Rubinisphaera margarita: one gene and its partner. The protein of the gene in region 1 binds, or shares a complex with, the protein of each later gene. Links are inferred from orthologs where the notes say so. Each region holds a gene or a part of one and is shown on either strand. Other genes may lie near its edges. The genes, in order: L1A08_RS21990 and uvrB.

What was found.
Region 2: the proteins of L1A08_RS21990 (region 1) and uvrB are in contact, whole or in part, in a crystal structure (PDB 7EGT), measured with the Thermus thermophilus proteins. The link is inferred for Rubinisphaera margarita from one-to-one orthologs. Residues at the interface, in WP_096412145.1 of Thermus thermophilus: His654, Arg656, Phe657, Gln666, Asp668, Glu669, Lys680, Arg681, Leu682, Ser683, Lys685, Tyr686, Ala687; in WP_096411307.1 of Thermus thermophilus: Glu23, Leu25, Arg26, Asp27, Gly28, Glu29, Arg30, Phe31, Arg55, Glu326, Asp327, Phe328, Glu379, Ser382, Gln383, His398, Gly400, Arg401.

The regions. Positions count from the first base shown.
Region 1 is NZ_JAKFGB010000022.1:176,856-191,920, forward strand. The notes cover bases 5,929-8,969. They hold L1A08_RS21990 (ATP-dependent helicase), read left to right. Parts: upstream 5,929-6,323; coding sequence 6,324-8,615; downstream 8,616-8,969. Other genes in these bases: L1A08_RS21995 (glucosamine-6-phosphate deaminase), read left to right, coding at 8,775-8,969. Outside these bases: L1A08_RS21975 (transposase), read left to right, coding at 1-193; L1A08_RS21980 (serine/threonine protein kinase), read left to right, coding at 576-2,780; L1A08_RS21985 (multiheme c-type cytochrome), read left to right, coding at 2,918-5,446; more of L1A08_RS21995, read left to right, coding at 8,970-9,521; L1A08_RS22000 (hypothetical protein), read left to right, coding at 9,683-10,018; L1A08_RS22005 (SulP family inorganic anion transporter), read left to right, coding at 10,260-12,524; L1A08_RS22010 (ParB/RepB/Spo0J family partition protein), read left to right, coding at 12,801-13,850; L1A08_RS22015 (ion transporter), read left to right, coding at 13,981-14,838; L1A08_RS22020 (addiction module protein), read left to right, coding at 14,997-15,065. UniProt on the Escherichia coli protein: A helicase with DNA-dependent ATPase activity. Unwinds DNA duplexes with 3'-5' polarity. Translocates on single-stranded DNA with 3'-5' polarity. Initiates unwinding more efficiently from a nicked substrate than double-stranded DNA.
Region 2 is NZ_JAKFGB010000012.1:600,428-615,357, reverse strand. Bases 7,452-10,357 are described here. They hold uvrB (excinuclease ABC subunit UvrB), read right to left. Parts: upstream 9,993-10,357; coding sequence 7,911-9,992; downstream 7,452-7,910. Other genes in these bases: L1A08_RS10840 (S1C family serine protease), read right to left, coding at 10,174-10,357; L1A08_RS10850 (alpha/beta hydrolase family protein), read left to right, coding at 7,452-7,844. In the rest of the region: egtD (L-histidine N(alpha)-methyltransferase), read left to right, coding at 1-886; L1A08_RS10870 (ligase-associated DNA damage response exonuclease), read left to right, coding at 883-1,938; L1A08_RS10865 (ATP-dependent DNA ligase), read left to right, coding at 2,018-3,643; L1A08_RS10860 (ligase-associated DNA damage response DEXH box helicase), read left to right, coding at 3,643-6,147; ligase-associated DNA damage response endonuclease PdeM, read left to right, coding at 6,169-6,837; more of L1A08_RS10850, read left to right, coding at 6,861-7,451; more of L1A08_RS10840, read right to left, coding at 10,358-11,205; L1A08_RS10835 (S1C family serine protease), read right to left, coding at 11,237-13,015; L1A08_RS10830 (NPCBM/NEW2 domain-containing protein), read right to left, coding at 12,996-14,201; L1A08_RS10825 (hypothetical protein), read right to left, coding at 14,219-14,930. UniProt on the Escherichia coli protein: The UvrABC repair system catalyzes the recognition and processing of DNA lesions. A damage recognition complex composed of 2 UvrA and 2 UvrB subunits scans DNA for abnormalities.

The DNA of each region.
Region 1 (15,065 bases):
TCTACCGCTCCTCAGGAATTCTCGCTGGCAATCGTGGCTGGCGGAAAGTGTGACGCAATCATGCCGCCAGAATTCCTGCCGGCTGATCGCTTTTGTCTTCATGCCCGAACACGTTCATCTATGGGGCTCGTTGAAGATCCACATCTCTGGAAGTGGTCGAGCGCTCGCTGGTTTCGTTCGAATGGAGAGCTAAACGACACCTCACTTCCGGAACTGAGTCGTCTGCCGTCCGACTTCTTTGTCAGAGACTCTCGCAACCGCACTCGGGATTAAGGGTGGCAACTCTCGATCGTCATGGCTGAATGGAACGGAGGCACGGGCGAGACACCAGTGGCGCCCACCCCGGTGACGGCCGAGTGGAACGAAAGCACTGGCAGGATGCCAGTGACACCCGAGTTGAGCCCACGCCAGTTGATCCAAGCTCCACCTCCACCTGGCCGCCGACGCCGCCGTTTCGATCCGTTAAGATCCCGTTCATCTTCCTCAAAACGGGTTCGCGTGCTTGTGACGGCGAGGGAATCCGGCACAATGACTGGGGTGCCCTTTTGATTCTGAATTTCTGAGACGACGAGCTTATGAGCCGAATTGCATCGACTTCGAGGACCCACGTCTCGCGGCTCAAGTCGGTGGCGGGCTCGGCGTTGACGGCGAGTCTGCGGGTGCGGAAACATCTCTGGCTCGGACCGGCCCTGACCACAATCGTGGTTGCAGCCGTCGGCTGGTGGACGATGCGATCGGTCGAGACCTCCGTCAAAGCCAATCTGGCCTCGCAGCTTCAGTCGCTGTTGAATGCCGACGTCGCGGGCCTCGAGTTGTGGCTGACCGATCAGCGATCGGAAACAATGGCACTCGGCGAAGATGATCGCGTCCGGCAGCCGGCCATCGAACTGGCCGCCATCGCGGAACAAGCCGACGCCTCCCGGCGGACCGCCGATCTGCTGACGTCTGAAGCGCTGGGCCAACTGCGCGAACACATCACGCCCTGGATGGAGGCCCATCGCGTCAGCGGTTTCGTGCTCATCAATCCCGACTCGTTGATTCTCGCCAGCGACCTCGACATTGGAATTGGCGACGCCTCGATCGCCAGCCTGTTCGAAGACAAGCTCGTTCCGGTCTTTGCGGGGGAAACGATTCTGATCCCTCCCTTCAAGAGCAAGCTGATTCACCCCGATATCGACGGCACCGCTCGCGTTGGGGTTCCAGTCATGTATCTTGTCGCCCCGGTTCGTAATGACGATGGCGAGCCGATCGCTGCTCTCGGCTTGCGAATCCGGCCGGAAGAGGAGTTCACTTCAATCCTTTCGGTGGCCCACGCGGGACAGTCGGGCGAGACGTATGCCTTCAACCGCGAAGGAGTGATGATCACCAACAGTCGGTTCGACGAGCAGCTGAAAGAGAACGGGATGCTGCCGGACGAAGAGCATGTTCGATCGCTTCTCAATATCCAGATTCGCGATCCCGGTGTGAACCTGATGACAGGGAAACGGCCGGCGAAGCGGCGTTCGGAACAACCGCTGACTCAGATGGTCGCCCGCGCAATCGAAGGGGACGCCGGCGTTGATGTCAATGGCTATCGGGACTACCGGGGCGTGCCGGTCGTCGGCGCGTGGACATGGCTCCCCGATTATCAGATTGGCATGGCGACCGAGTTCGATGCCGCCGAGGCTTTTGGTCCCCTCAACTCAATCCGGACGGCGTTTGGAGTTCTGACTGGCCTGCTGATCGTGACCACACTCGGGCTCTGCGGTTTAACCTACTATGCGTCTCATCTCGATCTGAAGGTTCGCCAGGCCGCGATTGAATCCCGGCAACTCGGACAGTATTCCCTCGACGAGAAGCTCGGGGAAGGGGGGATGGGGGTCGTCTATCGGGCCCATCATCAGATGCTGCATCGCCCGACCGCGCTCAAACTGCTGCACGCCGAACGAACCGACGAACAGGCCTTGGTCCGCTTCGAACGAGAGGTCCAGCTGACCAGCCAGTTGACGCATCCCAATACGATCGCCATCTACGATTACGGCCATACTGCCGAAGGTGTCTTCTATTATGTGATGGAGTACCTCAACGGGTTCTCGCTCGACAGCCTGATCCAGAAGCACGGCCCGCAGGCGGAAGGTCGGGTGATCTACATTCTGCGTCAGCTCTGCGATTCGCTTTCCGAAGCTCATCAACTCGGGATGATTCATCGCGACGTGAAGCCGGCCAATATCATGCTGACGCAATACGGCGGCCTGCACGATTTCGTGAAGCTGCTCGACTTCGGTCTCGTCAAGCCGCGTGATGCGGATCAGAACACGACGCTGGCCGGCTCGCTGACCGGGACACCTCTTTATCTGTCCCCCGAAGCGATCCGCCACGAACCGCTCGACGCTCGCAGCGACCTGTATGCGGTCGGAGCGGTCGGGTACTTCCTGCTCACCGGCACGACCGTTTTCGAGGGACGAAGCATCGTCGACGTCTGCAACGACCATGTGAAGACAACGCCAGAAAAACCGTCCGCACGACTCGGCCGGACCATCGACGAGGACCTGGAACGACTGATCCTCAGCTGCCTCGAGAAACAGAAAGCAGACCGCCCGGAATCCGCAGCCGTGCTTGAACAGGAGCTGGCAAGTTGCCAGTCCGCTGGAAGCTGGACACGGTCCTCGGCGAAAACCTGGTGGCAGACCAACATCGGTGACGGGCAGAGTCCGGCGGAAGCGTCGCCGAGCAGAACGTCCCCCGAAGCGACGATCATCGCCTCCCCCACGGACGAAGGCTTTCTGCGATCGACGTCGTGATTCGCTCGAAAAATCGCAGGTCGACCGCGCCTCTCGAACGATCCCGATTTTTGATTGCCCTTGAATTCTGCTCCTGAGCTCAAGAGGATGACGTCTTACGACCTCCTCTTTTTCCACTCATTCGAGTCGGGCTCATCATGTCTTCTCATCTGCTGACCGGCATTGCGCTGGTGTTGACTCTCTGCTGCTCTGATGTCGGAGCGGGAGAAAAACTGATCGATCATTATCCCGGCGCGGCTGCGTCCGGGTGCATGAAATGTCATGCCGAGATCGAGCTGATTCGCGAGCCCGGTTCCGAGATGCTTGAGCGGATCATGGTCAAGGGCGAAGAGCTCGGCGATCCGGCCGGGTGCGTGGTCTGTCATGGCGGCGATCCGCAGGCGACCGAGAAAGAGGCGGCTCATCAGACGGCGGCCTTCTACCCCGATCCCGGCAGTCCGTGGATCAACGACAACACCTGCGGGCAGTGCCATCCCAAGCATTGCGAGGTGCAGTGGAAGAGTCTGATGATGACCGAAGCCGGCAAGATCCAGGGGGTCTGCTGGGCGTTCGGTTCGCTGACCGGGTACGAACACAAGTGGGCCAACTACGCGGTCGAGAATCCGGAAGATCCGCTCGATCGTCTCGGCACGCCGGAGTATCGCGCCTACATGCAGCGGCTCAAAAATATGGAGCCGAACGTCTGGGTCGATCGTCACGAACCGCTTCCCGAAGCTCCGACCGATCCAGCCGAGGTGAAGAAAGATCCGACGCTCGCCGCCTTCACCTACATTCGTCAGGAATGCCAGCGGTGTCATCACGCGGTGAAAGGACGCCAGAAACGCGGCGACTTCCGCGGCATGGGCTGCTCGTCATGCCATGTCCCCTACAGCAACGAAGGGTTCTATGAAGGTGACGACAAGACGATCACCCGCGAGGAGCCGGGGCACTGCCTCGTCCATTCGATTCAGGGAACTCGCGAAGCGAAGGTGACCGTTCACGAGAAGACCTACTCCGGGATTCCAGTCGAGACCTGCACGACCTGCCACGATCGCGGCAAACGAATTGGCGTCTCCTTTCAGGGGTTGATGGAGACTCCTTATGAATCTCCCTTCGCTGAAGACGGGAGCCCGCAGCCGAAGCTGCACACCAAACATTACGTCGCGATGGAGCAGGACATTCACTACATCAAAGGGATGACCTGTCAGGATTGCCACACTTCCATCGATGTGCACAGCGACGGGTTCCTGGCCGGAGCGAATCTTGCCGCCGTGCAGATTGAATGTGCCGATTGCCACGGCACGCCGAACGCGTATCCCTGGGATCTGCCGCTGGGCTACATGGACGAATATGAGGAGAAGCCGGCGGACGGTCCGGCTCGCGGCCTCACCCAGACGTTGAACGAGCACACGCTGCAGGGGACCATCTACGAGCCGAAGGATGGGTACCTGCTGACCGCCCGGGGGAATCCGTACGGCAATGTTGTTCGCGATGGGGACCACATCATCGTGCACACGGCGAACGGAAAAGACTTCCGCATGAAGCCGCTGAAGAAGCTGATGGAAGACAACGAAATCAGCGAGCGCGGCGTGGTCTCGATGTCGACGGTCGCTTCGCATATGGATCGCATGGAATGCTACAGCTGCCATGCTTCCTGGGCTCCGCAATGCTACGGCTGCCACGTGAAGGTTGACTACTCGCGGAAAGACGAATGCCCCGAGCAGCAGGAGGGGACTGAGGAGGATCCCGAGATTCAGGCGATGCGAAAGGCACTCGCGGAACAGGGGATCAACGAGAACTTCGACTGGGTCGCCGCCGGCCGCAAGCATATGGAACCGGGGCACGAAGCCGACCGTGGCGAGTCGGATTACGATCTGATGATCCCCGGGAAGATCACCGAACAGCGGTCGTATCTTCGCTGGGAAAATCCGATGCTCGGCGTGAACGGGGAAGGGCGGATCACGCCGCTCGCTCCAGGGTGCCAGCCGTCGGTCACGATCATCGGCGAGGATGGCGAGCCGATTCTGGTGAACCACATTTTCAAGACCGATGCCGACACCGAAGGCGGCGGAGCCGACGGGCAGCTCGCCCTCGACATGTCGCCGACGCAACCGCATACGATGACGAAAAACGCCCGGACGTGCGAGTCGTGTCACACCGATCCGAAAGCGCTCGGCTACGGCATCGGCGGCCCGCGCGGATGGGACGAAGACATCTTCGTCGATCTGGAAACGATCGATCGCGAGATCCTGCCGAAGCGAACGCAGCCGCAGATGAACGCGATCGAGAACATGAATACCGACTGGTCGCGGATCGTGAGTGAAGAGGGGGAGCAGCTGATGACGGTCGGCCATCACTTCCAGCTGTCACGTCCGCTCAACGATCGCGAGCGGGCGGTCATGAGTCGGGCGGGAACCTGCACCGCCTGCCACAAGGAAATTCCGACCGAGAATCTCGCGACGAGCTTCCTGCATCACGTCGCCAAATACAGTGGCCAGATCCCGGTCACCGATGTCGACCACGCCAGCCTGGTGCACAAGATCGTCCTCTTCTCCGCCTGGGGTCAACTGCTGATCGCCTTCTGCACCCCCATCGCCTGCATGGCCGGCCTCGTCTGGTGGCGCCGCCGAAAGACATCGGCGACATCTGAAGATCGAACTACTTCGGGGGATGAGTCCGTCTCGTAATGGCGGGTTCAAGACAGGACAGCGAGACACTGTGCCCCCGAACCTTGGGCACGGTGGCACAGACATTCTTGTCTGTGCGTCAATTGACGTGCCTTGTTCCGGGGGCCCCAACAGGGGTGGCCCCGAAAGATTCTTTCGGGGCGGCGCAGCCGTCGGAGAACGGGATTGGACGGCTTATGGGCCAGAGACTGAATTCAGCGGAAACGCGAAGCAACTCTGACTTTTCTCCTCTCGTCAAACGGCATCCTCCCACGGCTTCGCCGCCCTGATAGCGGAGCTATCACGGCCACCCCATGGCGGTCGTCCACAGACAGGAATGTCTGTGCCACTGACTGAAGGTGACGGGAAAGAAATGGTCGTCCGTCACGGGCGGGTGACGAAGTCACAAGAGGCCGCGCCATGTGCGAGGTCTCTTCGATGGCCGGACGATTCCAGATTCAAAACGCGGATGGTGCGGCCTCTTGTCGCTGCCGCGCCCGCCCGCTGAGGCGGACGGGCCACCCTTCGTGCGAGCCTCAGGGGCACCAACCGGGGTGGCCCCGAAAGATTCTTTCGGGGCGGCGCAGCCGTCGGAGAACGGGATTGGACGACTTATTGCTGAGGGGCTTTTCCGAGGAGAAGACGAAGCAGGGCTGAATTCTTCCCCTCGCCAAACGGCATCCTCCCACGGCTTCGCCGCCCTGATAGCAGAGCTATCACGGCCACCCCATGGCGGTCGTCCACAGACAGGAATGTCTGTGCCACTGACTGAAGGTGACGGGAGGGAATCTGGTCCTTGAGTACCGCTCAATTGTCCGGCTGGCGGGTCGGGGGTACAATGGCAGACTTGCACACTCACGCCCTATTCTCGTCTTTCAAGGATGTCCCGGCTGTTCTCATGGACGGTTCTCCGCTGCTTCACAATCTGACCCCTCCTCAGCAGCAGGCCGTGGAGCACTTTACTGGTCCGATGCTCGTGCTGGCCGGACCGGGTTCGGGGAAGACGCGCGTCGTCACGCATCGGGTCGCCCGGCTAATGGAACGGGGGGTGAAGCCCTGGAACATTCTGGCGATCACGTTCACCAACAAAGCCGCCAGCGAAATGTCGGAGCGGCTCAAGACGCTGACTAACAGTGGCAATCTCTGGGTCAGCACCTTCCACCGCTTCTGTGCTCACGTCCTCCGGCAGCGGGCAAATGTCGCCGGGTTGCAGCCGAACTTTACGATCCTGGATTCGGCCGATCAGAAGCAGGCGATCCGCCAGGTCCTCGCCGATCTCGATTTCGACGCGGCTCATTATCCGCCCGGCAAGATTCTGGCGATGATCAGCAACGCCAAGAACGAGCTCATCACCGCCCACGATTTCGTCCAGCAGTTCGAAGAATCGGTCGCCGATCACTTCACCGCCGTGGTCGCGAAGGTCTACCCGGCCTATCAGAAATTCCTGCTGCAGTCGAACGCCGTCGACTTCGATGACCTGCTTTTGCATGTCGTGCATCTGTTCGAGCAGAACGACGAAATCCGATCCGCCTACGACGACCGGTATCAGTACGTGCTCGTCGATGAGTACCAGGACACCAACGAGGCTCAGTACCGGATCGTCCGGGCGCTGTCGCAGAACTCACGAAACCTGTCGGTCACCGGGGATCCCGACCAGTCGATCTATGGCTGGCGGGGAGCGAAGATCGACAACATTCTGCGATTCGAAAAGGACTACAGCGACGCCAAAGTCTACAAGCTCGAACAGAACTTTCGCAGCACGAAGCTGATCCTCGGAGCCGCCGACAGCCTGATCGCTCACAACCGATTGCGGAAGGCCAAGGAGCTGACGACCGAGAATCCAGACGGCGAACCGGTCGAACTGCTGCGGTTTCCCGACAGTCCCAGCGAAGCCGATTCACTCGCCCGGCACATCCGGCAGATGGTCGACAGCGGCGAACGGAAGTGGTCCGACTTCGCGATCTTCTACCGGGTCAACTCGATCTCCCGGCAACTCGAACTGGCACTCAGCCGGCATCATGTGCCGTATCAGGTGGCCGCCGGGGTGGCCTTCTATCAGCGAGCCGAAGTTCGCGATCTGATCGGCTATCTCGATCTGGTCAACAACCCGGCGAACCGCACCGCCTTCATGCGAGTGGTCAACACGCCGCTGCGGGGGATCGGCAAGACGAGCCAGCATCGCCTGACCAGCTTCGCCGACGACAAAGGAATCAGCTACATCGACGCCGCTCTTCGGGCTGACGAAGTTCCGAAAATGCCGAAGCGAGCCGCCGCTTCGCTGAAGGCTTTCGCGCGGATGATGCAGGGCTTCTCCGTCGCTGACTCCGGGTCCGTCGCGCAGCTCATTGAAGACATCGTCGACAAGACCGGTTACACGCGGCCCTGGTCATCGAGCCAGAACGAACAGGATCTGCAGCGACTCGCCAACGTCGAGGAACTCATAGCCGCAGCTCGGAATCACGACACCATCTTCGATGCCGACACCACGCTCGAAGGGTTCCTGGAAACGACGAGCCTGGTTTCTGATCTCGATGCTCTTGAGGAAGTCGCCGACACCGGCAAGGTCACGTTGATGACCCTGCATGCGGCCAAGGGACTCGAGTTCCCGGTCGTGTATATCGTCGGCGTCGAGCAGAACATGCTGCCTCACGAGCGGGCTCTGCGGGAAGGCAATCCGCGGGAGTACGAAGAAGAACGTCGGCTGCTGTTCGTCGGGATGACCCGGGCGATGGAGCGGCTGTTCCTCACGGCTTCGAGTTATCGCGACCTGCACGGCCGCTCGATGCCGACGATCCCGAGCGACTTTCTGTCGGAGATTGATCTGGTCCAGACCGACGGCACCACGCTGATCGAAGAGTTACCCGACACCGCCTACAAGCCGTCTTCGCTGATCAACGACATCTCGGAATCGGACATCGCCACGATCCGCGAGATGTTGAATCGCAACACCGAAGGTCCCCGCCTCACGACCGGAGCTTCGCTCCTTGCCGGGAACAAGGACGCCGCCTCGCTGCCGTTCAATTTCCCGATTGGTTCCTCGGTTCGGCACCCTCGTTACGGCCTCGGCACGGTCACCACTGCGGGCGGATTCGGAGCCCGACGGACCGTGACGGTGGAATTTGAGGAGCAGGATCGGGTAGAAACATTCGTGGTTAATAAGTGTCCGCTGCAGCCGGTGGGCAATCGCTGATCGCCCGCGATGCCTCCCTCAGCATATTCATGCTTCTCGTGCAGTCGCATGTGCGCCGTGAACCTGCCAGGTCTCGGCCTGCTCCTGCAACGCGTGCGGAGAACCATTGAACGTGCCCCGCCATCCCGGCTCGCACCCAGCCCCTCAGAGGAAGACATCATGCAGGTGAAGATTCACGAAACGGTCCAGGAAATGGGACAGGCCGCCGCCCAGGCCGGTGCCGCCAAAATCCGAGAAGCGATCGCCGAACGTGGCGAAGCTCGAATCATCGTCGCGACCGGAGCGTCCCAGTTCACCGTTCTCGAAGCTCTTGTCCAGGAGCCGGATATCGACTGGTCCAAGGTCACCGGGTTCCACTTGGATGAATACCTCGGCCTGCCGATGTCGCACCCGGCTTCGTTCCGGGGTTATCTCAAGGAACGATTCGTCGACAAGGTTCCCTTGAAGGCCTTCCACTATCTCGACGGCGAAGGGGACGCCCCGGCCGAATGTGAGCGGGTCGGCAAGCTGCTGCAGGAAGCTCCGATCGACGTCACCTTCTGCGGAATTGGCGAGAACGGCCACCTGGCGTTCAACGATCCGCCAGCCGACTTCGATACGCAAACGCCCTATCTGATCGTGAACCTGGACGATGCCTGCCGGAAGCAGCAGCTCGGAGAAGGCTGGTTCCCGACCTTCGACGACGTCCCGTCCCAGGCGATCAGCATGTCGATCCAGCAGATCCTCAAGTCGAAGACGATCATCTGCAGCGTGCCCGATGAACGAAAATCGGTCGCCGTGCAGGGTTCGGTGGAAGGGCCGGTAACCCCGGATGTCCCCGCTTCGATCCTGCAGACTCATGGCGACACGACGCTGTATCTGGATACCGAAGCCGCCCGGAAGCTGCAGTCGCATCAGCCGATGTAGCCCCGGTGAAGACTCGGTTAACTCGGCCGGGAGCAACGAAGAGTTGTTGACCCGGACGAGCCCGATTCTATATCCTGACAAAGTGATCCGGACCTCCCCGCATGGGGAGAGTCCGTAGATCGGGTCAGTAACAGTGTCCAGCCGCCGAAAGGCTCTCTTCAATGCAAAGCGAAAAGAGAAGATTCTGGTACGGCGTGCATCTGTTACGACAAGTCGCATACGTCTTCCTGGCCTTCGCCCTGACGTTCGGAACCTCCGCCGCTGTGGCGACGGCGGCATCCCGGCTGGCTGAAGTCGAATCGCTTTCCGAAGATATCCGCGAGTTCATTTCGGAATCTCGCGTGCATCGCTTTGGCCGTAGTCGGCATCATGCTACGCTTCACACCCCTTATTCCGGCCCACACGGAGGTCGCGCAGCCGCCACTCGCGGACAGGCCGCCGCGCCCCGTTCTGGCCACCGACTCGCAAACAACCTGCTCGCTCCCATTCGCTGTTAGGAGCTGACGCTGCGCTGCGTGACCATCAATCGCTGAGATCCAGAGCGGAGGAAACAAACTCCGTCTGTCGATCCACAGGATCCGAATCCAGCGGGCTGGTCGCAAATCTGTTCGGAGGGAACTCGCAGGGTCCGACCTCGAGTTCCCGGTCTGCTGCAAGGGTCGATCGAGAGTTGCCAAGCACCTCGACGATGCGCGGATTGATCCGACTCTCGTACGAATACTCCCCCAGATCTTTTGAATGCTTTCCACAATGAGTCAACCATCGCTTGCCGGCTACCAGCCGTCCTACTTCCTGCGTGACTTCACTTCGGGTCTCGTGGTCTTTCTTGTCGCCCTTCCGCTCTGCCTGGGAATCGCCCTGGCCTCCGGGGCTCCTTTGTTCTCGGGACTCCTCGCCGGCTGCGTCGGCGGGCTGGTGGTCGGGGCCTTGAGCGGCTCCCACACCAGTGTCAGTGGACCGGCGGCCGGACTGACCGCCATCGTCTCCGCTCAGATCGCCACGCTCGGTTCCTTCGATGCCTTCCTGCTGGCCGTCGTGTTCGCCGGCGTCATCCAGGTGGTGCTCGGCATCCTCCGAGCTGGAGCGCTCTCGGCCTTCTTCCCCTCGAGTGTGATCAAGGGTCTGCTGGCGGCGATCGGGGTGATCCTGATCCTCAAGCAGATTCCCCACGTGCTTGGCCACGACACCGACCCGGAAGGAGAAATGTCCTTCAAGCAGCCGGACAACCACAACACGTTCTCTGAACTGCTGACCCTCTTCGAAGGGGAGATTCATTTCGGAGCCGCAATGATCGGGATCCTCTCGGTCATCCTGCTGCTGTTCTGGGAGAACTTCAAGGTCCTCAAGAAATCCAAGATTCCAGCCGCTCTGGTCGTGGTCATCCTCGGGGTGATCGCCCAGATGTTCCTGCCACGACTAGGCGAGCAGTTCGCCGTCCGGGGCAACCACCTCGTGCAGATCCCCGTGGCCGATTCGGTCAGTCAGGTGGTGACCTTCCTCACGATGCCGGACTTCTCTCAATGGCTGAATCCGGCGATCTACCTGGCCGCCGTCACGATTGCGATCGTGGCGTCGCTCGAAACACTGCTCAATCTGGAAGCCGTCGATAAGCTCGATAAAGAGAAACGCGATTCACCCGCCAGCCGCGAACTCGTGGCTCAGGGGGTCGGCAACATGGTCGCCGGCATGATCGGCGGTCTGCCGATGACGTCCGTCATCGTGCGGAGTTCGGTGAACGTCGACGCGGGGGGCAAGACCAAACTCGCGGCGATCATTCACGGTATCTTCCTCACGACTTCGATCGTGCTGTTCCCGGTTTACCTCAACATGATTCCGCTCGCCTCTCTGGCCGCCATCCTGCTGGTCACCGGTTTCAAGCTGGCCAGTCCGAAGCTGTTTCGCGAGATGTGGAATGAAGGCCGCTACCAGTTCGCGCCATTCATTATCACGCTGCTGGCGATTGTCTTCACTGACCTGCTGATCGGAATCATTATTGGTCTCTGCGTGGCTCTGCTGTTCATCCTCAACAGCAATCTGCGGCGTCCGATCCGGCGAACTCTGGAGACGCATCTCGACGGCCAGGTCATGCACATCGAACTGGCCAACCAGGTCAGCTTCCTCAACAGGGCCTCGCTCGACAAGTTGTTCAACGAAGCGCAGCCGGGGTCGCATATCCTCGTCGATGCCCGCAGCACGGATTACATTGACCCGGACATCCTGAGCCTGATTCGCGACTTCAAAAATGACGTCGGTCCTTCCCGAGGCGTCACGGTGAGTACGCGAGGCTTCCGCAGGAAGTATCAGCTGCGGGACGAAATCCGATTTGCCGATTACTCCAGTCGCGAATTGCAGGATCGTGTCACCCCCGAGCAGGTGCTCGACATCCTCAAGGACGGGAACCGCCGCTTCCGAACCGGCACCCAGTTGACGCGCGACTTCAGTCGGCAGGTTGATGCGACTGCGGGCGGACAAAGTCCTCTGGCCGCCGTGCTCAGCTGCATCGATTCACGGGTGCCCGTCGAGCTCGTCTTTGACCTGGGAATCGGAGATGTCTTCAGCACCCGGGTTGCCGGCAACATTATCGGGACAAAGTCGCTGGCCAGTCTCGAGTACGCCGTCTGTGTGGCGAACGTGAAACTCGTGGTGGTTCTGGGCCACACACGGTGCGGAGCGGTGACGTCTTCGGTGCAGATGATCGGTGAGAACAAGGACATCTGCGAAGTGACCGGATGCGCCCATCTGAACTCGATCGTCGAAGAAGTCGAGCACGCGGTCGACCGTGGCGAGTGTGCCCGGGCGGTCACGAAAACCGGCGAAGAGTTTGAAGAGTTCGTCGACACCGTCGCCGCCGACAACGCCCGACGAACTGTCGACGAGATCATCAACCGCAGTGAAGCGATCCGCAAACGGCTCGATGCCGGTCAGGTGATCGTCGTACCGGCGATGTACGACGTCCGCAGCGGGGAGATCCGCTTCCTGTCCGACGAGGCGGATTCGCAGTAACAAGTCGCCTGATCCTGGGCGAACCGAAGGCCATCGTCAGTTCTCTGACGATGGCCTTTTTCTGTAGCCAGAGGCTGGCGGTTTCACGTGAAACCGACGTGGCGCTGTCATGCTTCTCTGAGGACTTGTTCCACGTGAAACACGCGACCGATTGTCAACATGACAATCGGCGGACTGCTCTTGCCCGGTTTGGGGAGGCGGTTTAGATTTCCGCCACTCCGACTTTCGAGTCGCTCGCCAGTCATTCCAATCCGTTTCTTGCGGCAGGTTTCAGTGATGGATCACGAACATAACGCACACGACAATCAGAATCAGGACGCTCAGCCGTCCCTCGAACAGCAGCACGACGGGGCTCAGGACCACTTGAGTGAGGAAACTCCGCAGGTCGTCCCGAAGCGTCGACTCGGCCGTGGTCTCGATGCTCTCCTCGGAGGGGGAGGACCAGCTCATGAGCCGTACTCCGAATCGACCAACTCGGGCGGTGAAACCACCGAACGTGCCGAAGGCGACGTTCTCGTCGAGCTGGCCATGGACCGCATTCAGCGGAACCCGAACCAGCCGCGAAAGAACTTCGAGAAGGCCGGCATCGATGAACTCGCCGAGAGTATCAGCAGGCACGGGGTCCTCCAGCCGGTTCTGGTTCGCGAGTATGGCGACCACTACGAATTGATCGCCGGGGAACGCCGCTGGCTGGCCGCTCGTCAGGCCGGACTGACGATCATCCCCTGCCGCGTGGTCGACGTCATCGACAAGACCGCCTGCGAGTTCTCCTTCGAAGAGAACCTGAAGCGGAAAGATCTCGGCGATCTCGAAAAGGCCCAGGCCTTCCGTGACTACATCGATCACTACGACAGCTCCGTCGAAGAGCTGGCCAGGCAGTTGAGCATGAGCCGCCCGGCGGTTGCCAACACGATCCGCCTGCTCGACCTGCCGGTGCCGATCAAGAACGCTCTTCAGGACCAGAAGCTGACCGCCGGCCATGCCCGGGCTCTGCTCAGCCTGAAGGAAGAAGCTCAGCAGCTCGAATTGGCCGACCGCGTCGTCAAGGAGCAGCTGTCGGTTCGTAAGACCGAAGCCGCGGTGAAGGAACTGAGCGGCAAGGCCGACACGATTCCAATGACGCCGCCGGAAGACAAGCCCGCCAAGCCCGAGCTCAACAACCATCTGCAGTCGATCCAGGATCAACTCCGCGACACGCTCGGCGTGAAGGTCGAACTGAAACTCAAGACGGCTGAATCGGGACAGGTCGTTCTGCACTTCGCCAACCAGAACGATTTCGACCGCATCGTCGAGTCGCTGCAGTCGGTGCAGTCGCGAGCCGCGTGATCTCAGAATGAGGGGGTGGTGCCACAAAACCACTCCTCTATAATCAAAAGAGGCGATGAAGGAACCCGGGTGTTTTCACCCGGGTTTTTTCGTGCCCTCGTGATCACTGGCCCCCGAACAAGGAAGAGACATGTCCAATCCGCTTCGAGGAACACTGCGCCCCGCCATCGATTTCCTCGACCGGATCGCCCAGCCGCTCGTGCTCTACAGCGTCTTCATGCTCGCCCTCGAGTGCCACCTCTATCCCCTCGACGACAGCCTCGACAGTCACCCGTTTTTCCTCTGGTCCGAACGCTGCGTCGCCTTGATCTTCACCGTCGAGTACGTGCTCCGCTGGATGCGAAATTCCGGCCGCGGGTACTATCCTCTGACCACGTTCGGCATCATTGATCTCGTCTCCATTCTCCCCTTCTGGATCGGATTCATCCCGGCCGTTGATCCGTACCTGCGCCAAATCCGCACCCTCCGCGTGCTGCGGATGCTCAAGTTCTTCCGGTACAACCGGGGACTGCAGGTGATGACGCTCGGCTTCTACCGGGCCTACTTCAACCTTCGACCGCTCCTGTTCACAGCCGCAATGATCATCCTGCTGACGATGTTCGCCCTCTACGAAGTGGAAGGCCCCGAGCAGGAAGAGTTCCGCAATCTGTTCACGACGCTCTGGTTTCTGGAAGTGACCGGAACCACGGTCGGCTACGGCGACATCTCTCCGGCAACGACCGCCGGCAAGGCGATAGTGATGATCTACATGATCGCCGGCCTGGCCATTTTCATGGCCTGCTTCAGCGCGATCACCTCGGCTTTCGATGAGGTCTTCGAGAAGGCCGAAGACCCGGATTTCGATCCCCTCGACCACTTCCCGAAAATCCGCCGCCAGCAACTCCACATCTTCGAACGCCACAAGGACGTCGGCACCACCGCCGCCGAAGACGAGGCAGCCAAAGAGGATGAAACGAAGCAGGAATCGAACCCCGCCGGAACGCAGTGAGGACCGGCGAACCGGACGACGCGGGACCGGGACAGCGGATCCGAATCGCGGAAAACTTCTTGGCGACTCACCGATGAGCAAGTAGCATAAAGTTCGACAACGTGCGGTGCCTCCCCCGGCTCGCAAACCCCTTGGGTCGAATTGACTGAGAGGATGAGATGCCCGATTTCGATTCTGTGCTGACCGATGCTTCGCAGCTGTCCGTCGAAGATCAGCTTCGACTGATC
Region 2 (14,930 bases), on another replicon or contig:
CTCCCAGCGTCGAAAGCGACTCTCCAGCAAGTATTTCTACGATGAAGAAGGCAGTCGCATCTTCGATCAGATTTGTGAACTTGACGAATATTATGTGACGCGAACTGAAATGCAGATCATGGAGCGTCACGTCGAAGAGATGGCCGATGCAATTGGCCCGAACAGCATGATCATCGAACCGGGAGCCGGGAGCAGTTTGAAAACGCGGCTCTTGCTGGAGCACGCGGCCCCGGGAACGAGTTACGTGCCGATCGATATTTCCCGCGAGCACCTGTTTCGTTGTGCGGAACAGATCGCGTTCGATTTCCCGCAGATCAACGTGACGCCGCTGCATGCCGATTTCTGTCAATCCATCGACCTGCCGCCCGAAGCCGATAACGGGCAGCGTCGGGTCGTCTATTTCCCCGGCTCCACAATCGGTAACTTCGAAGTCCCGGTCGCACAACGACTGCTGGAGCAGATCGCCCATCTCGTTCAACCGGATGGCGGTCTCCTGATCGGCTTTGATCTTCGCAAAGACGTGAATGTTCTGGAACGCGCTTACGACGACCGTCGCGGGGTGACTGCGGCGTTCAATCTGAACCTGCTGCATCGCATCAACAACGAACTCGGCGGAACATTCGATATTGAGAACTTCCGGCACCGAGCCATCTTCAATGAGAATGCGAGTCGAATCGAGATGCACCTCGTCAGTGAATGCGAACAGACCGCTCGGGTCGGCGATCATCAGTTCCACTTTGAAAAGGGGGAATCGATCTGCACCGAGTATTCGCACAAGTACTCAATTGAGGACTTCAGCGACATGCTCGAACGGGCTGGCTTCCAGGAACAGCAGCTCTGGATTGATCCCCGAAAGTACTTTGCGATCGGATACTACAATCTGTGATCGACGCGCTCCCTCCATCAGCATCGGAACTGTTCACGCTCACCGATCGAGGGCTCTACTGCGAAGCAGGAGACTTCTACATCGATCCCTGGCGGGGTGTGCCGAAGGCGCTCATCACGCACGCGCACGGCGACCACGCCCGCTGGGGGAGCGAACAGTATCTGGCTTCGGAACAGTCCAAACCCGTACTCGAACGAAGATTGGGTGCAAACAGTGAGATCTCGTCGTTGCCCTACGGCGAGACACTGCAGATCAATGGGGTGAAAGTCTCTTTTCATCCCGCCGGTCACGTGCTTGGCTCCTCGCAGATTCGCATCGAGAAGCAGGGGCAGGTCTGCGTCGTTTCTGGCGACTACAAACTTGATTCTGATCGCACCTGCGAGAACTTCGAAGTCGTTCGCTGCCATACGTTCGTCAGTGAGTCGACGTTCGGATTGCCGATCTATCACTGGCCCGATCAGCAGGACGTCTTCGACAGTATGAATCGCTGGTGGCAGGAGAATGCCGCAGAAGAACGCCCTTCCGTGATCTTTGCCTACGGATTCGGAAAAGCCCAGCGGGTGTTAAGTGGGCTCAATCCGGAAATCGGGCCCATCTATTGTCATGGGGCGGTGGAGAAGATCAACGCGGCTTATCGCGAATGTGAGATCGATCTTCCGCCAACCGAATACGCCGGCCGGGCAGACGATAAGAAAGACTGGAGCAGGGCGATGATCATCGCGCCTCCTTCCGCTCAGACGACAACCTGGCTGCGCAAGTTCGGCAACTATGCGTCCGCGTTCGCCTCGGGGTGGATGACCGTTCGCGGGCAACGGCGGAGACGCAACATCGAACGAGGCTTCGTCCTCTCTGATCACGCCGACTGGCCGGGGTTGCTGGATGCCATTGAGCAGACACGAGCCGAACGGGTCTACGTCACGCACGGTTACAAACGCCCGCTCGTTCACTGGTTGAACAACCACGGCTACCAGGCGGCAGAACTCGACACCATGTACGAAGGAGAACAGGACGACGACCGCTCTGGCGACGACGAGGAGACAACAGCCCCGTAACAGCGGCAAATCACTGCTACGAACTGCCACTTCGGATTTCGTCCGCCTGTCTACAATCTCACTCTGTCTATAATCTCACATGGAACAGTTCTGCCAACTCTTTCGACGCCTCGACGAGACAACTCGCACCAGTCAGAAACTGGAGGCGATGCGGGATTACTTTCTCGAAGCCCCCGCCCCCGATGCGGCCTGGGCGGTTTACGTCCTCAGTGGACGCCGGCTGAAGCGGCTGGTCAAACATGGCGACCTCCGCCGCTGGAGTGCCGAACTGGCGGAGCTGCCCGACTGGCTCTTCGAAGAATGCTATCACACGGTCGGCGATCTGGCGGAAACGATCGCCCTTGTGTTGGGCTCAGGCGAAAAAGAGACCGTCTCCGGCACATTGACCGAGTGGTTCGAAGAACGCATCCTCCCGCTCGGATCGATGAAGGAAGAAGGGCAGCGACTCCTCCTTCAACAGGCGTGGAGTGAACTCGGAAGCTGGTCTCGATTCGTCTACAACAAGCTGATCACCGGCGGACTTCGCATCGGCGTCTCTCAACGGTCGGTCATCAAGGCCCTCTCGATGGCCTTCGAACTGGAACCGAACCTCATCTCTCATCGCATGATGGGAACATGGGAACCGACGCCTCAGTTCTTCAATCAGCTCATCTCGCCCGATGCCGGCGAAACCGCACTCAGTCAGCCCTATCCATTCTGTCTGGCGCACGCTTTGAACGATCCGCCCGAGTCACTCGGCTCCCTCGACGACTGGCATGCCGAGTGGAAGTGGGATGGCATCCGGGCTCAGATTCTCCGGCGCGGCGAAGAGTTCTTCCTCTGGTCGCGTGGCGAAGAACTTCTCAATGAGCGTTTCCCGGAACTCGACGATGACATCTTCGCACTCCCGGAAGGAACGGTGATCGACGGCGAAGTGCTCGGCTGGAAGGACGGTCGCGTACTTCCGTTCGGCGATCTCCAGAAGCGAATCAATCGCAAGAAGGTCGGCCCGAAGATCATGAAGGATGTGCCGATCCGGTTCATTGCGTTTGATCTTCTCGAATTCAAAGGCGAAGACATCCGCCAGCAGCCGTTCGCAGAGCGTCGTCGGCAATTGGAGACGATCCTGACAGCCGATGAAGAGAGTCGGCTCATGCTTTCTCCGCAAGTTACCGGTAACGCTTGGGAAGAGCTCGCTGAAGAACGGACTCGATCGCGGGATCTCGCGGTCGAAGGACTGATGCTCAAAAAGAAGTCGGCTCCTTACGAAGTCGGCCGCGTGACCGGTACCTGGTGGAAGTGGAAGATCGAGCCTTACACCATCGATGCGGTTCTGATCTATGCGCAGGCTGGCCACGGACGCCGGGCCAGTCTCTACACCGATTACACATTCGCTCTCTGGCAGGGCGATACACTGGTGCCGTTCGCCAAAGCCTATTCCGGTCTGACCGATGCCGAGATTCGCCGAGTCGACCGCTTCATTCGCAACAACACCCTGGAGCGGTTCGGTCCGGTGCGGAGCGTGAAAGCCGAGCTCGTCTTTGAACTCGGTTTCGAGAACATTCAGCGATCGACACGGCACAAGTCCGGAGTCGCCGTCCGTTTTCCGCGGATTCACCGCTGGCGGGAAGACAAGAAACCCGAAGACGCCGATCAACTCGAGACACTTCTTGCAATGATGCCCGGTGAAGTCGAGACGATCTCCTCTGCTGCGGAGCAGGGCTGATGGCATCAACCGCTCGCCGCAAATCGGCTCGCTCCCTCGCGATGGATGAACTGACTAGCTGGTTCACCGGGCAGGAGTGGGCTCCATTCCCCTTCCAGAAGAAAGTCTGGCGCGCCTGGCTGGCCGGCGACTCGGGGCTGGTCCATGCGACAACCGGCACGGGGAAAACCTACGCCGCCCTCGGTGGTCCACTGCTCGAAGCCCTGAAAACACGGCGACAGAAACCGGCCACTGGAAAGCCGAAACGATCGCGCAGCCGAAAGTGCCGACTACTCTGGTTGACTCCACTGCGGGCCCTCGCTTCGGACTTGAGCACGGCTATTCAGCGGCCGCTCGATGATCTCGAACTCGACTGGCTCGTCGAAACGCGCACCGGGGATACCACCAGTTCCATTCGGCAGAAGCAGTCGACCCGTCTGCCAGAAGTCCTCGTCACAACTCCTGAAAGTCTGTCGCTGCTGCTGGCTCGGAAGAACGCTCGCGATCTGCTTTCCGAGGTCGACACCGTTATCGTCGACGAATGGCACGAACTGCTTTCAACCAAGCGCGGCACACAAACCGAACTCGCACTCGCCCGTCTCCGTAACTGGAACGAAGACCTGCGAGTCTGGGGACTCTCCGCGACCATCGGCAACCTGACTGAAGCAGCCGACGTGCTTGTCGGGGCCAATCCGTTGCGACCGCCGCAGATGATCAAGGGGAACGCCCATAAGAAGTATCGCATCCGCTCCATCATCCCGGAGACAATGGAACGGTTCCCCTGGTCGGGCCATCTCGGACTCAAACAGTTACCCCAGCTGCTCACCGAGGTTGAGAAAGGCGGCACCTCCCTCGTCTTCACGAACACCCGATCGCAGGCGGAGCTCTGGTATCAGGCGATTCTCAAGCAACGTCCCGAATGGGCCGGAACCATTGCTCTGCATCACGGATCGATCGATCAGGACACACGCCGGTGGGTTGAAGACGCGGTCAAAACGGGGCGTCTTCGATGCGTCGTCTGCACGTCAAGTCTCGACCTCGGCGTCGACTTTACTCCCGTGGAACGTGTCTTCCAGATCGGCAGTCCCAAGGGAGTGGCCCGGCTCATGCAGAGGGCAGGGCGGAGCGGCCACCGTCCCGGCGAAACGAGTGAAGTCGTCTGCGTGCCGACCAACGCCCTCGAACTGGTCGAAGTCGCGGCGGCTCGCCGAGCGGTCCTCAGCGGAAACGTCGAATCCCGTTCCCCGCAGGACAAACCGCTCGATGTGCTCATTCAACACCTGTGTACCATCGCCCTCGGCGGCGGCTTCAGGAAGAAGGACCTGCTGCACGAAGTCCGGCAGGCTTGGGCCTACCGCAATCTTACCCAGCAGGAGTTCGACTGGGCCCTCGACTTCGCCACCACCGGCGGAGAATCTTTGCGGGCCTACCCCGAATACTCGCGACTCGAAACACCCGATGGTCAGCACTTCGAACTGACCGACCGCAAACGGGCCCGGCAGCATCGACTGTCGATCGGCACCATCTGCGGCGATGGCACGCTGACCGTCAAATACATGAAGGGAGCCCGCATCGGTTCGGTCGAGGAATCGTTCGTCGCCAAACTGAAACGGGGCGACCTGTTTCACTTCGCCGGCAAGTCGCTGGAGTTTGTCAGCATCGACAACATGATCGTCCACGTCCGCAGGGCGAAGAAAGCCGCGACAACCGTTCCCCGCTGGATGGGTGGACGGATGCCACTGTCGACCGAACTGGCCGATGCCTTCCTGCAGGAACTGCGTGAGTACCACGAAGGCGACCGCAAATCGCCGGAACTCAAAGCGGTCAGCGAGATTCTCGATCTGCAGGAAGACTGGTCGGCTCTGCCTTCGCGAGATTCACTGCTGATCGAGCGGGTCAAATCGCGAGAAGGGCACCATCTCTTCTTCTATCCGTTCGCGGGCCGCCTCGTGCATGAGGGACTCTCCGCACTGGTCGCTCATCGACTCGCCCAGCGGGAGCCGATCTCGTTCACGATGTCGGTCAACGATTACGGCTTCGAACTTCTCTCGCCGCAGAAGGTCGATCTGCCGGACGATCCCCGCGAGCTTCTGTTCCGTCTCGACACCATGGCAGACGACATCATCCACAGCATGAACGCGGCGGAGATGGCCCGACGACAGTTCCGCGACATCGCCCGCATTTCCGGCCTCGTCTTCAATGGCTACCCCGGCCAGCAGCGGACCACCCGCCAGCTGCAGGCCTCAACCGGGCTCCTGTTCGATGTCTTCTCAAACTACGATCCCGAGAACCTGCTGCTGCATCAGTCGCGACGTGAAGTTCTCGAACAGCAGCTCGACCAGTCCCGCATGCGTCGCACAATGCAGCGACTGCTGTCGAACGACGTCCGCATCGTCTACCCACCCCGGTTGACTCCGTTCGCATTTCCGCTGTTTGTTGACCGCCTCCGACAGAAGCTGAGCACGGAACAGCTGAAGGATCGCATCGCCCGCATGTCACTCGTCCTTGAGAAGGCCGCCTCGTAACACAGCGAACAGGGAAACGGGATGCCCTCATCAGTTTCAATCACGATCAAAGACGTCACTCTTGAACTCCTCGCCGACCGTGCGATCTTCTGGCCCGATCAACAAACGCTCTTCGCTGCCGATCTGCACTGGGGCAAGGCCGGCACGTTCCGCCATTTCGGCATCCCGGTTCCGGAAACCGCCACCCCTGACCTGATCCGTCTTTCTTCTCTCATTAATGAGCATTCCGCCCGCCATCTCGTCGTTCTGGGTGACCTGACGCATCACCACACCGGAGTCGACCCGCAGCTCGTCGACATTATCACCGGATGGCGGCATACTCATCCCGAACTGCGAATCACGCTCGTTCGCGGCAATCACGATCGTCACCTGAAGAATCTTCCCGCCGAATGGGATATCGAATCGCTGCCCGCTCCGGTGGCGTTGAAGAACGTCATCTGCCAGCACGAACCGGCGGACTTCTCGGACGATTCTCCACTCGTTCTGGCCGGACATCTGCATCCGCGTGTTGAACTGCAGGAAGGGTATACGCATCGGGTGAAATGTCACGGATTCTGGTATTCACGGGGCTGCCTTGTGCTGCCTGCGTTTTCTTCGTTCGTCGATGGTGGTATCGTCAAACCGTCCGCTAACGACCGCGTCTGGGTCACCTTCGAAGATCAGATTCTCGAAGTCCCCACCCGGCGCTGACTCCTGACAAAGAGACTTCGACGATGCCCACCTGCCGCCTCCTGATTTGCCTGATTGCACTCTGCCTGTTCTACTCAACTCCGGTTGAAGCAGCCGATCTGCCGGCTCTCACGGAGTTCAAGTTCCGCAGCACGCTCGACGATTCCGAGCAGCCCGCTCTCGTCTGGATGCCCGAACAGGCGAAGACGGAAGCGACGCCGCTCCTTGTCTTCCTTCATTCGTGGAGCGGGAACTATCTGCAGAACAACAGCAAATGGCAGAAGGAAGCGGTCGAACGGAACTGGGTCTATCTGCATCCCAATTTCCGTGGCCGGAACGATCATCCCGAAGCGTGCGGCTCGGAACTCGCCCGGCAGGACATCCTCGACAGCATTGAGCATGTGCTCGAAGACGCGAACATCGACCGCTCCCGCATTTATCTGGCTGGCACTTCCGGCGGCGGGCACATGGCGATGCTGATGGCCGGCTATCATCCCGATAAGTTCTCAGCCGTTACCGCCTGGGTCGGCATCAGCGATCTGGCCGAATGGCACCGCTTCCATGCCCGCACCACGCCGATCGGCAACTACGCCCGCATGATCGAACGCAGCCTCGGCGGCCCACCGGGACAGAGCAAAGAAATCAACGCGAGATATCGCAATCGCTCACCCATTTTCCATCTCGGCAACACCGGCGACCTCCCCATTGATCTGAACGCCGGCATCCACGACGGCCACACCGGCTCGGTGCCGATCACGCACACCCTCAACGCCTTCAACCGCATCGCCCGTGCGCAGGAAAGCCCAGAGGTGACTGAGGACGAGATCAAGCAACTCAGCAATGAACAGCCGCTCGTCGCGCCACAGCCCTCGGACAACGTCTCGAAAACCGAATACAACGTCGACATCCACCTCCGCCGCCACGCCGGCCCGGCTCGAGTCACCATCTTCGAAGGCGGCCACGAGGGTCTGCCGCACCCCGCGATGGAGTGGCTGGAAGATCAGCTGCGGGAGACGAGTTGGGAGTAGTTGCTCAACGAACGATGTCACTGATCGCGAGGCAACTCCACGAAACGGCATCTCAGACAGAAGCATTCATCCCGGCCGTTTCCTCGATGTTCCCTTCCTCCCCGTCTTCTTCCGTCGCTGACGATTCCCCTTCGGTGCGAACCCCGGCGTGTCTTTGTCGCCCACCGGGATCTCCTGGCCGACTTTTTCTCGGAGTTTCTCGATGCGGTCCCGGAGTTCGGCGGCTCGCTCGAATTCGAGGTTCTCGGCAGCCGTGAGCATTTCGCCTTCCATCGCCTTCAGGTATTCCTGCGTCACGAATTCCGTCTCTGAAGAAACGCCGGCGGCTTTCTGAACGATCTGACGGGCTTCGATTTCGTCTTCGATGCCGCGACGGATCGCCTTCTTGATCGTCTCCGGCGTAATACCATGTTTACGGTTGTATTCGAGCTGCAGCTCGCGGCGGCGGTTCGTTTCGTCCATCGCGAGTTGCATACTCGGCGTGACGGTGTCGGCGTAGAGAATCACCTCGGCATTCACGTTCCGGGCAGAGCGGCCGATGGTCTGAATCAGACTTGTGTCGTTTCGCAGAAAGCCTTCCTTGTCGGCATCGAGAATCGCGACCAGAGACACTTCCGGCAGGTCGAGACCTTCTCTCAGCAGGTTCACACCAATAACCGTGTCGTGCACACCTTCGCGGAGTTCCCGCAGGATCTCGACCCGTTCAATCGCATCGAGCTCCGAATGCAGCCAGGCGCACTTGAGCCCCTCGTCCTGCAGATAGCCCGTAAGATCCTCGGCGAGCCGCTTGGTGAGCGTGGTGACCAGGGTTCGTTCGTTCCTTTCGATTCGCAGCTTGATCTGTTCGACCAGATGGGGCACCTGTCGACGAGCCGGGAGAACGTGCACGACCGGATCAACGAGGCCGGTCGGACGAATGATCTGTTCGACGATCTCGCCTTCGGACTGATCGAGTTCCCAGTCGGCGGGAGTGGCAGAAACGAAAACCACCTGATTCCGCCGGGCGTTCCATTCGTCGAACGTGAGCGGGCGGTTGTCGAGCGCCATCGGCAGTCGGAAACCGTGATCGACGAGTGCCTGCTTGCGCGACCGGTCGCCGGCATACATGGCCCGCACCTGGGGCAGGGTGACGTGCGACTCATCGATGAACATCAGGAAGTCGTCGGGGAAGAAGTCGTAGAGCGTATAAGGCGGCTGGCCCGGTTTGCGGCCCGCCAGCGCCCGTGAATAATTCTCGATCCCCGGGCAGAATCCGGTCTCTTTCAACAGCTCCATGTCGTAGCGGGTTCGGGCACTGAGCCGCTGCATTTCGAGCAGCTTGCCTTCCCGACGGAACTCCTCGAGCCGCGTGTTGAGTTCCTCTTCAATCTCGACCATCGCGCTGTCGATGCGGCTCTGCGGCAGCACGAAATGCTTGGCCGGGTAGATGTAAATGTCGTTGTGAATCTTATGCACATCGCCGGAAACCGGATCGATAATCGACAGCGACTCGACTTCATCGCCCCAGAGCTCGATGCGATACGCGAACTCCTCATACGCCGGCCAGAGCTCGATCACATCACCCCGCACCCGGAATTTGCCGCGAGCCCGCTGATAGTCGTTGCGGTCGTAGTGAATGTCGATCAACTGCAGCAGAAGTTCGTCTCGATTCACCTGCTGGCCGATCCGCAGGGGGATCATCATGTCGAGATAATCCTTCGGCGAACCGAGGCCATAGATGCAACTGACGCTGGCCACGACAATCACATCCCGCCGGCTGACGAGCGCACTGGTGGCGAGCAGCCGCAGCCGGTCGATCTCATCGTTGATCGAGGCATCTTTCTCAATGTAGATGTCGCGTTGCGGAATGTAGGCTTCGGGCTGATAGTAGTCGTAGTAGCTCACGAAATACGTGACCGCGTTGTTCGGAAAGAAGTCGCGGAATTCGGCGTACAGCTGGGCGGCCAGCGTTTTGTTATGCGACAGCACGAGCGTCGGGCGGTTCAGTTTCTGGATGACGTTCGCCATCGTGAACGTCTTCCCGGAACCGGTCACGCCGAGGAGTACCTGATTGCGTTTGCCTTCCTCGAGACCGCGAACGAGCGAATCAATCGCCTTCGGCTGGTCCCCGCCGGGGGCAAACTCACTGACAAGTTCAAATCCAGACATGAAAACTCCACAGCCAGGCGGCTGGTTTCGATGTTTCTACGGTGACCAGACTGGCCTTGAGATCTCTGCAGGTCGCCCCGGCTGTTTCAACCGGAGTGGTGCAGCCACAAGACGTCCGCACGTGCGCATCAGGCTGCCCGATGACCGCTTGATGGCCCACCAAACGAACCATTATAGCAGGCTAGTTCAGCTCAGGAACGATGAGCTCAGCATTGATCAGTTCCCGGCCCCGGCGGACGGTCACCCGGAGGACGTCGCCTTTCTGCAGCTGATGCAGCCGTTCGTAGAACTCTCTGCACGACTGCACGAGGTCGTCGTTGGCAAGGACGATCAGATCGTCCTGCAGCAGTCCCGACTCGGCGGCTGGGGAACCGGGCTGAACGACATCGATGTAAGCGGGAGTTCGGGCGACGACATCGGGAACGAGCCGAAAGCCCATCGGCATCGTATCGACCGGACGAATGACAGGCGGCAACTCGACACGGTCTCCGGTCACAACTTCTCCGCGGACAAGCTGCCCGATCGTCTCGCGGAAGTCGTACAGCGGAATGGCGTAGTTGATCCACAGGTTGGAGCGGCTGTCGCGAATCTCTTTCCCGATGATCCCGAGCAGTTCCCCCGTCGAAGTCGTCAGTGCCCCGCCGGCCGCGCCCGGATTGTTCATCACGGCATCGACCACGATCACATCGCCCTTATATGTCATGTCGAACCGGCCTCGTCGAGCGGGCAGGGGACCGACCATGGCGATGACGCCGTGAATGACGGAAACCGGCTCATCGCCGGCTGCGACATTGAACATATTGCTGAAGCCAAGCACCGGCGTTCCCGGCCCTCGCTGTGCGAGCTTACTCAAATCGAAGTGGGGAGCATTGCGAACCTCGATCTTGAGCACCGCCAGGCCGGCTTCCCCGGCGCCGGCGACAAATGTCGCGGGCAGACGTCGCCCATTATCGAGCACCGCGACGACCGAATCGGTATCGAGCAGATGGTTCCAGACCGTGAGAATGTGGCCATCGGCTGAGATCAGAATTCCGGTGCCGTAGCTCGCCAGATTGGCCAGCCCGCCGGCTCCGTAAAGCTTCACCGTCTTCGGCAACACCTCGCTCAGCGTCTCCTGCTGGTCGCCGCGAACGGGTGCGGACACGAGCAGAACGAGAAGCGCACACCAGAGCGGAGTCAGTCGGAGATCACGCTGAATATTATTCCAGAACATGCGGTCTATTTCAGATATGCGTCGCGGCGGCTCAGGGAGCCGGTTTCTCCACGTCGCCAGTTTCCATGGACTTAACTTCAAAGATAGTCGCCGGCTTTCCGTCGACAACGACCGAGAACTGCACCGGCGTGGAGTGTGGCTGATCCGGCTTCCACGTTGGAATACGGATGCCGCATTCGGGCATATCAGGCCGCAGTCGCACATCCCAGCCGACCAGCTGCCCGGCTCCCTGATCGAAGTACCAGCGGATTTCGCGTTCTGAATCGAGAGTAAACAGAACATCGACCCGCTGCCCAACGCCGTCGAGCGGTTCGCTGCCGACGTAGTACATCTCGGTGAAGGCATCCTTCCCCTTCGTCATAAACTGCTGCCACTCGTAAAGAGCCATCAGCATGCCTTCCGAGTTCAGACCTGCGACAAACGTTTCCGGTCGGCCAAGGTCCATCAGAAAGGCACGCTGTTCCTGCGGCAGTTCGAGCAGACAGGCAAACTCGGCAAGCACGAGCCTGAACTCGGCTCCGCCGGCAATCTGCCCGGTGAATGTCCATTTGCGGTCCGGGCCTCCGAAATCGCCGAGCGACTTCATGCCGTTGAGCAGTTTGTCCTGGCGAGTCCGGTTGAAGTGGTAGTTGACGAAACCGAGCCGCCCCTCGTAGAGATGCTTGTGCTCTTCCGGAATTACGATCGGCTTCTTGCCGTGCGGCAACGGAATGGGGATCGGCATCTCTTCCTTCGGCTCGTCGTCCGGATTGGCCGGCATGGGAGGTTCACCAGCAAACTCAAGCAGTTCACCCGTCGAATGCAGGGCTTCCAGACGGGGGAAGATCTCGAACCGTTCGCCCTCGCGGCGGTAGACCAGCGGGATCTTCCAGCCTTTCGGATAGATCCCGAGCACATTCTTCAGCTGATTGACGCTCCCGATCGGACGCCCCCCGAAGGAGATAATCTCGTCCCCGCGACGGAGTCCACAGAAGTAGGCGCTGCTCGTTTCCAGAATCGTATCGACGATCACGGTCGAGAACTCGTCGGACCTTACGGTCGCTCCAAGCGTGGCATGATCGACAACGCGTCCACTCTGAAGATGGTCGCGGAAGTTCTTGATCTGATTGATCGAAATCGCATACCCGGCTCCGGCATTCACGCGACCGCGCTTCTCTACGGAAATCCGGCCATTGATCCCGACGACCTCGCCCTGTTCGTTGAACAGCGGCCCGCCGGAATTCCCGGGATTGATCGAAGTATCGACCTGAATGCAGTCGGTGTATTCAAGAAACGTCCCGGCCGGATACTGATACCGCTGCACCCCACTGACCATGCCGAACGTCAACGTCGGCTGAAAGTCTTCAGCCAGCAGAAACGGATTGCCCATCGCCAGCGCCCAGTCGCCAACCTGAACGGTATCGCTGTCGCCCAGACGGGCAAACGGAAAATCGTCCCGCCCGAGCAGCTGAATCATGGCGACATCACCCGTCGGATCGATTCCCATCAGCACGGCATCGTAAATTTTGCCGTCGTTGAGACCACACTTGAGGAATGGCCCGGCTCCATCGACGACGTGGAAGTTCGTCAGCGTGAGTCCATTCGGCGAAATCAACACGCCAGAGCCGCCTCCCTGGCCATCGGGCGGGAAGATCGCCACGACAGTCGGGCTGATCCGGTCGATGACTTCGATCCGCTGCTGTTCAGCGGCGATCACTTCGGGCGGAAGTTCGATCTGCGCAGCGAGTCTGGTTGCTCCCCCCAGGCAGAGCAGAGCGGCAACAATCGAAGCGACTGCAGCGGTCAGATATCTATTTAAGTAGTCGTGCATCCACAAGATCCAGGTGGTCGCCAATATCAAGTCCCTTGCCAAAGTCGACCGTAATGTAAAGGAAGCGTTTGCCGCTCAGGGGAAGATCGAGCGGGATGGGATCCATGCGGGCATTCACATTGCCTTGATACAACACTTCGTCATCGCCGCGAATGATCACGTCGACATCACCATGCCCGGCGGCAGCCACTCCATGGTCAATTCCCATCACCGCATGCAGTCGCGTGTACTCCCCGGCGAGGCGATAAGTCAGCTCCGTCCTGGAATGAATCCAGAGCCCCCGCGAGAACTTCTCCCGGCCCAACTGCAGTTGCTTTCCATCCGCAGTACGGTCCCGCTGGTATTCCCAGATCGTATCGAAGAACGGAGTGTACTCGGTGCCTTCAGGTGTCAGGTCGGAAAGATAAACGACTCGCCCGAGGCTGAAATCGAGGCGGGAAATGTTCTCAGTCGAACATCGAATCTGCTGCTGCGGCCCGGTGCTGGCGATTAACTCCTGCCCCTGCAGAGCGACACTCTGGACGAGCAGACGCTCCCCGGTCACGGTCTCAACAGCACACCGAGCCTGAGTCCCGGGTTGCATCGCCACGGCGTGGATGATGCCGAATACTTTGGCAATGGGGACGTCGATCTCGCTGCCATCATAAAGGAAGGAGATCTCGGACTCATTGTACTCGGTGACTACGCCGGGAAGGAAATCGAGAACGTCCCCCTTACGGATCACGAGCCGATCATCGGCTGCTGTTTTCGAAAGCAACTCCTGCCACGGTTCACGGGTGACATCATCCAACGGCTTCAGGAGCAGCGATTTCACATTCCGGAAAGGAACGCTGATGGTTCCGAATGCACTGGAGGCGAACGAAACGGTCAACCCGTCTCCTGTTGCCTGACTGCCGCGAAGCTGCGAGCCATCTGTCAGGCGAATCTGCTGAGAGGCGCTGCCGCCGGCTGCGGGTTTCGCCTTGTTCTCCGGCCAGCTGACAGTCATGACGCGGTCAAGTGAAATCGCATTCACGTTTCCGCCAGACTCCAGGACGAGCTGCTCGCTGGCGAGATCGCTGAGTTCGCCAGTAATTGTCTTCCCGTCCATCGTCGCGACATCGACCGCGAACGCAGAGGAGACGAACAGACACAGAGCCGCGCAGCTCCCGGCGATGAAACGGACAAGATCGAATCCAAAGGGCATAGGACTTCCGTTTCCTTCTAAGGGTTCTGATTATCCCGCTGAGCGGCTTTGCGGTTATACGCTTCGATCGCACGCTGATAGTGCGGCGGGAACATGGTTCCCAAAATCTGCTTGGCTTTGGCCTGATCCTTCGGAGGAAGATTTCCCCAGCCGGCCTGTTTGCCGAGATCTTTCTCATCGACTTCACCAGGAGCGGTCTGCCCTTTGACACGACTGTCCTGAGAGGGCGAACTCGGATTGTTCTGCGAGCTGTTTCCCGCTCCGCCCCCACCGCTCGCCTGCTGTTCGAGTTTGGCGATCAGTTCGTCGAGTGTTTCGATGATCTCTTCCTCGACTTTCTGAACCTTCTGCCCACTGCGGCCGATATCGAGCCGTCGCTCGACATCTTTCATCTTCCGGGAGATCTCATCGAGACTCTTGTCTTCCCAGCGGGCCATGTCCTGTTGCATCAGTTCGCCGAGCATGCGGTAGCGCGTCGGCAGCGATTCGCAGTCGGTCAGCAACGTCTTCAGCGACTCGCTCGCGATCTCCTTCTGCAGTAGCTGATGGGCACATACCGACTTCTGGAAGAAGTACCCCGCAGGCTCCGCCAGCAGCGAAGGGTCGAGACCGGTCAGTTGTTCCAGTGCCTCTTCATACATCTGGCGTTGAGTCAACTGATCGACAAACCAGCAGCGGAAGTTCACTTCAATCCACGGATCGTTCACAGCCGGCAGGCCGGATTCGTGG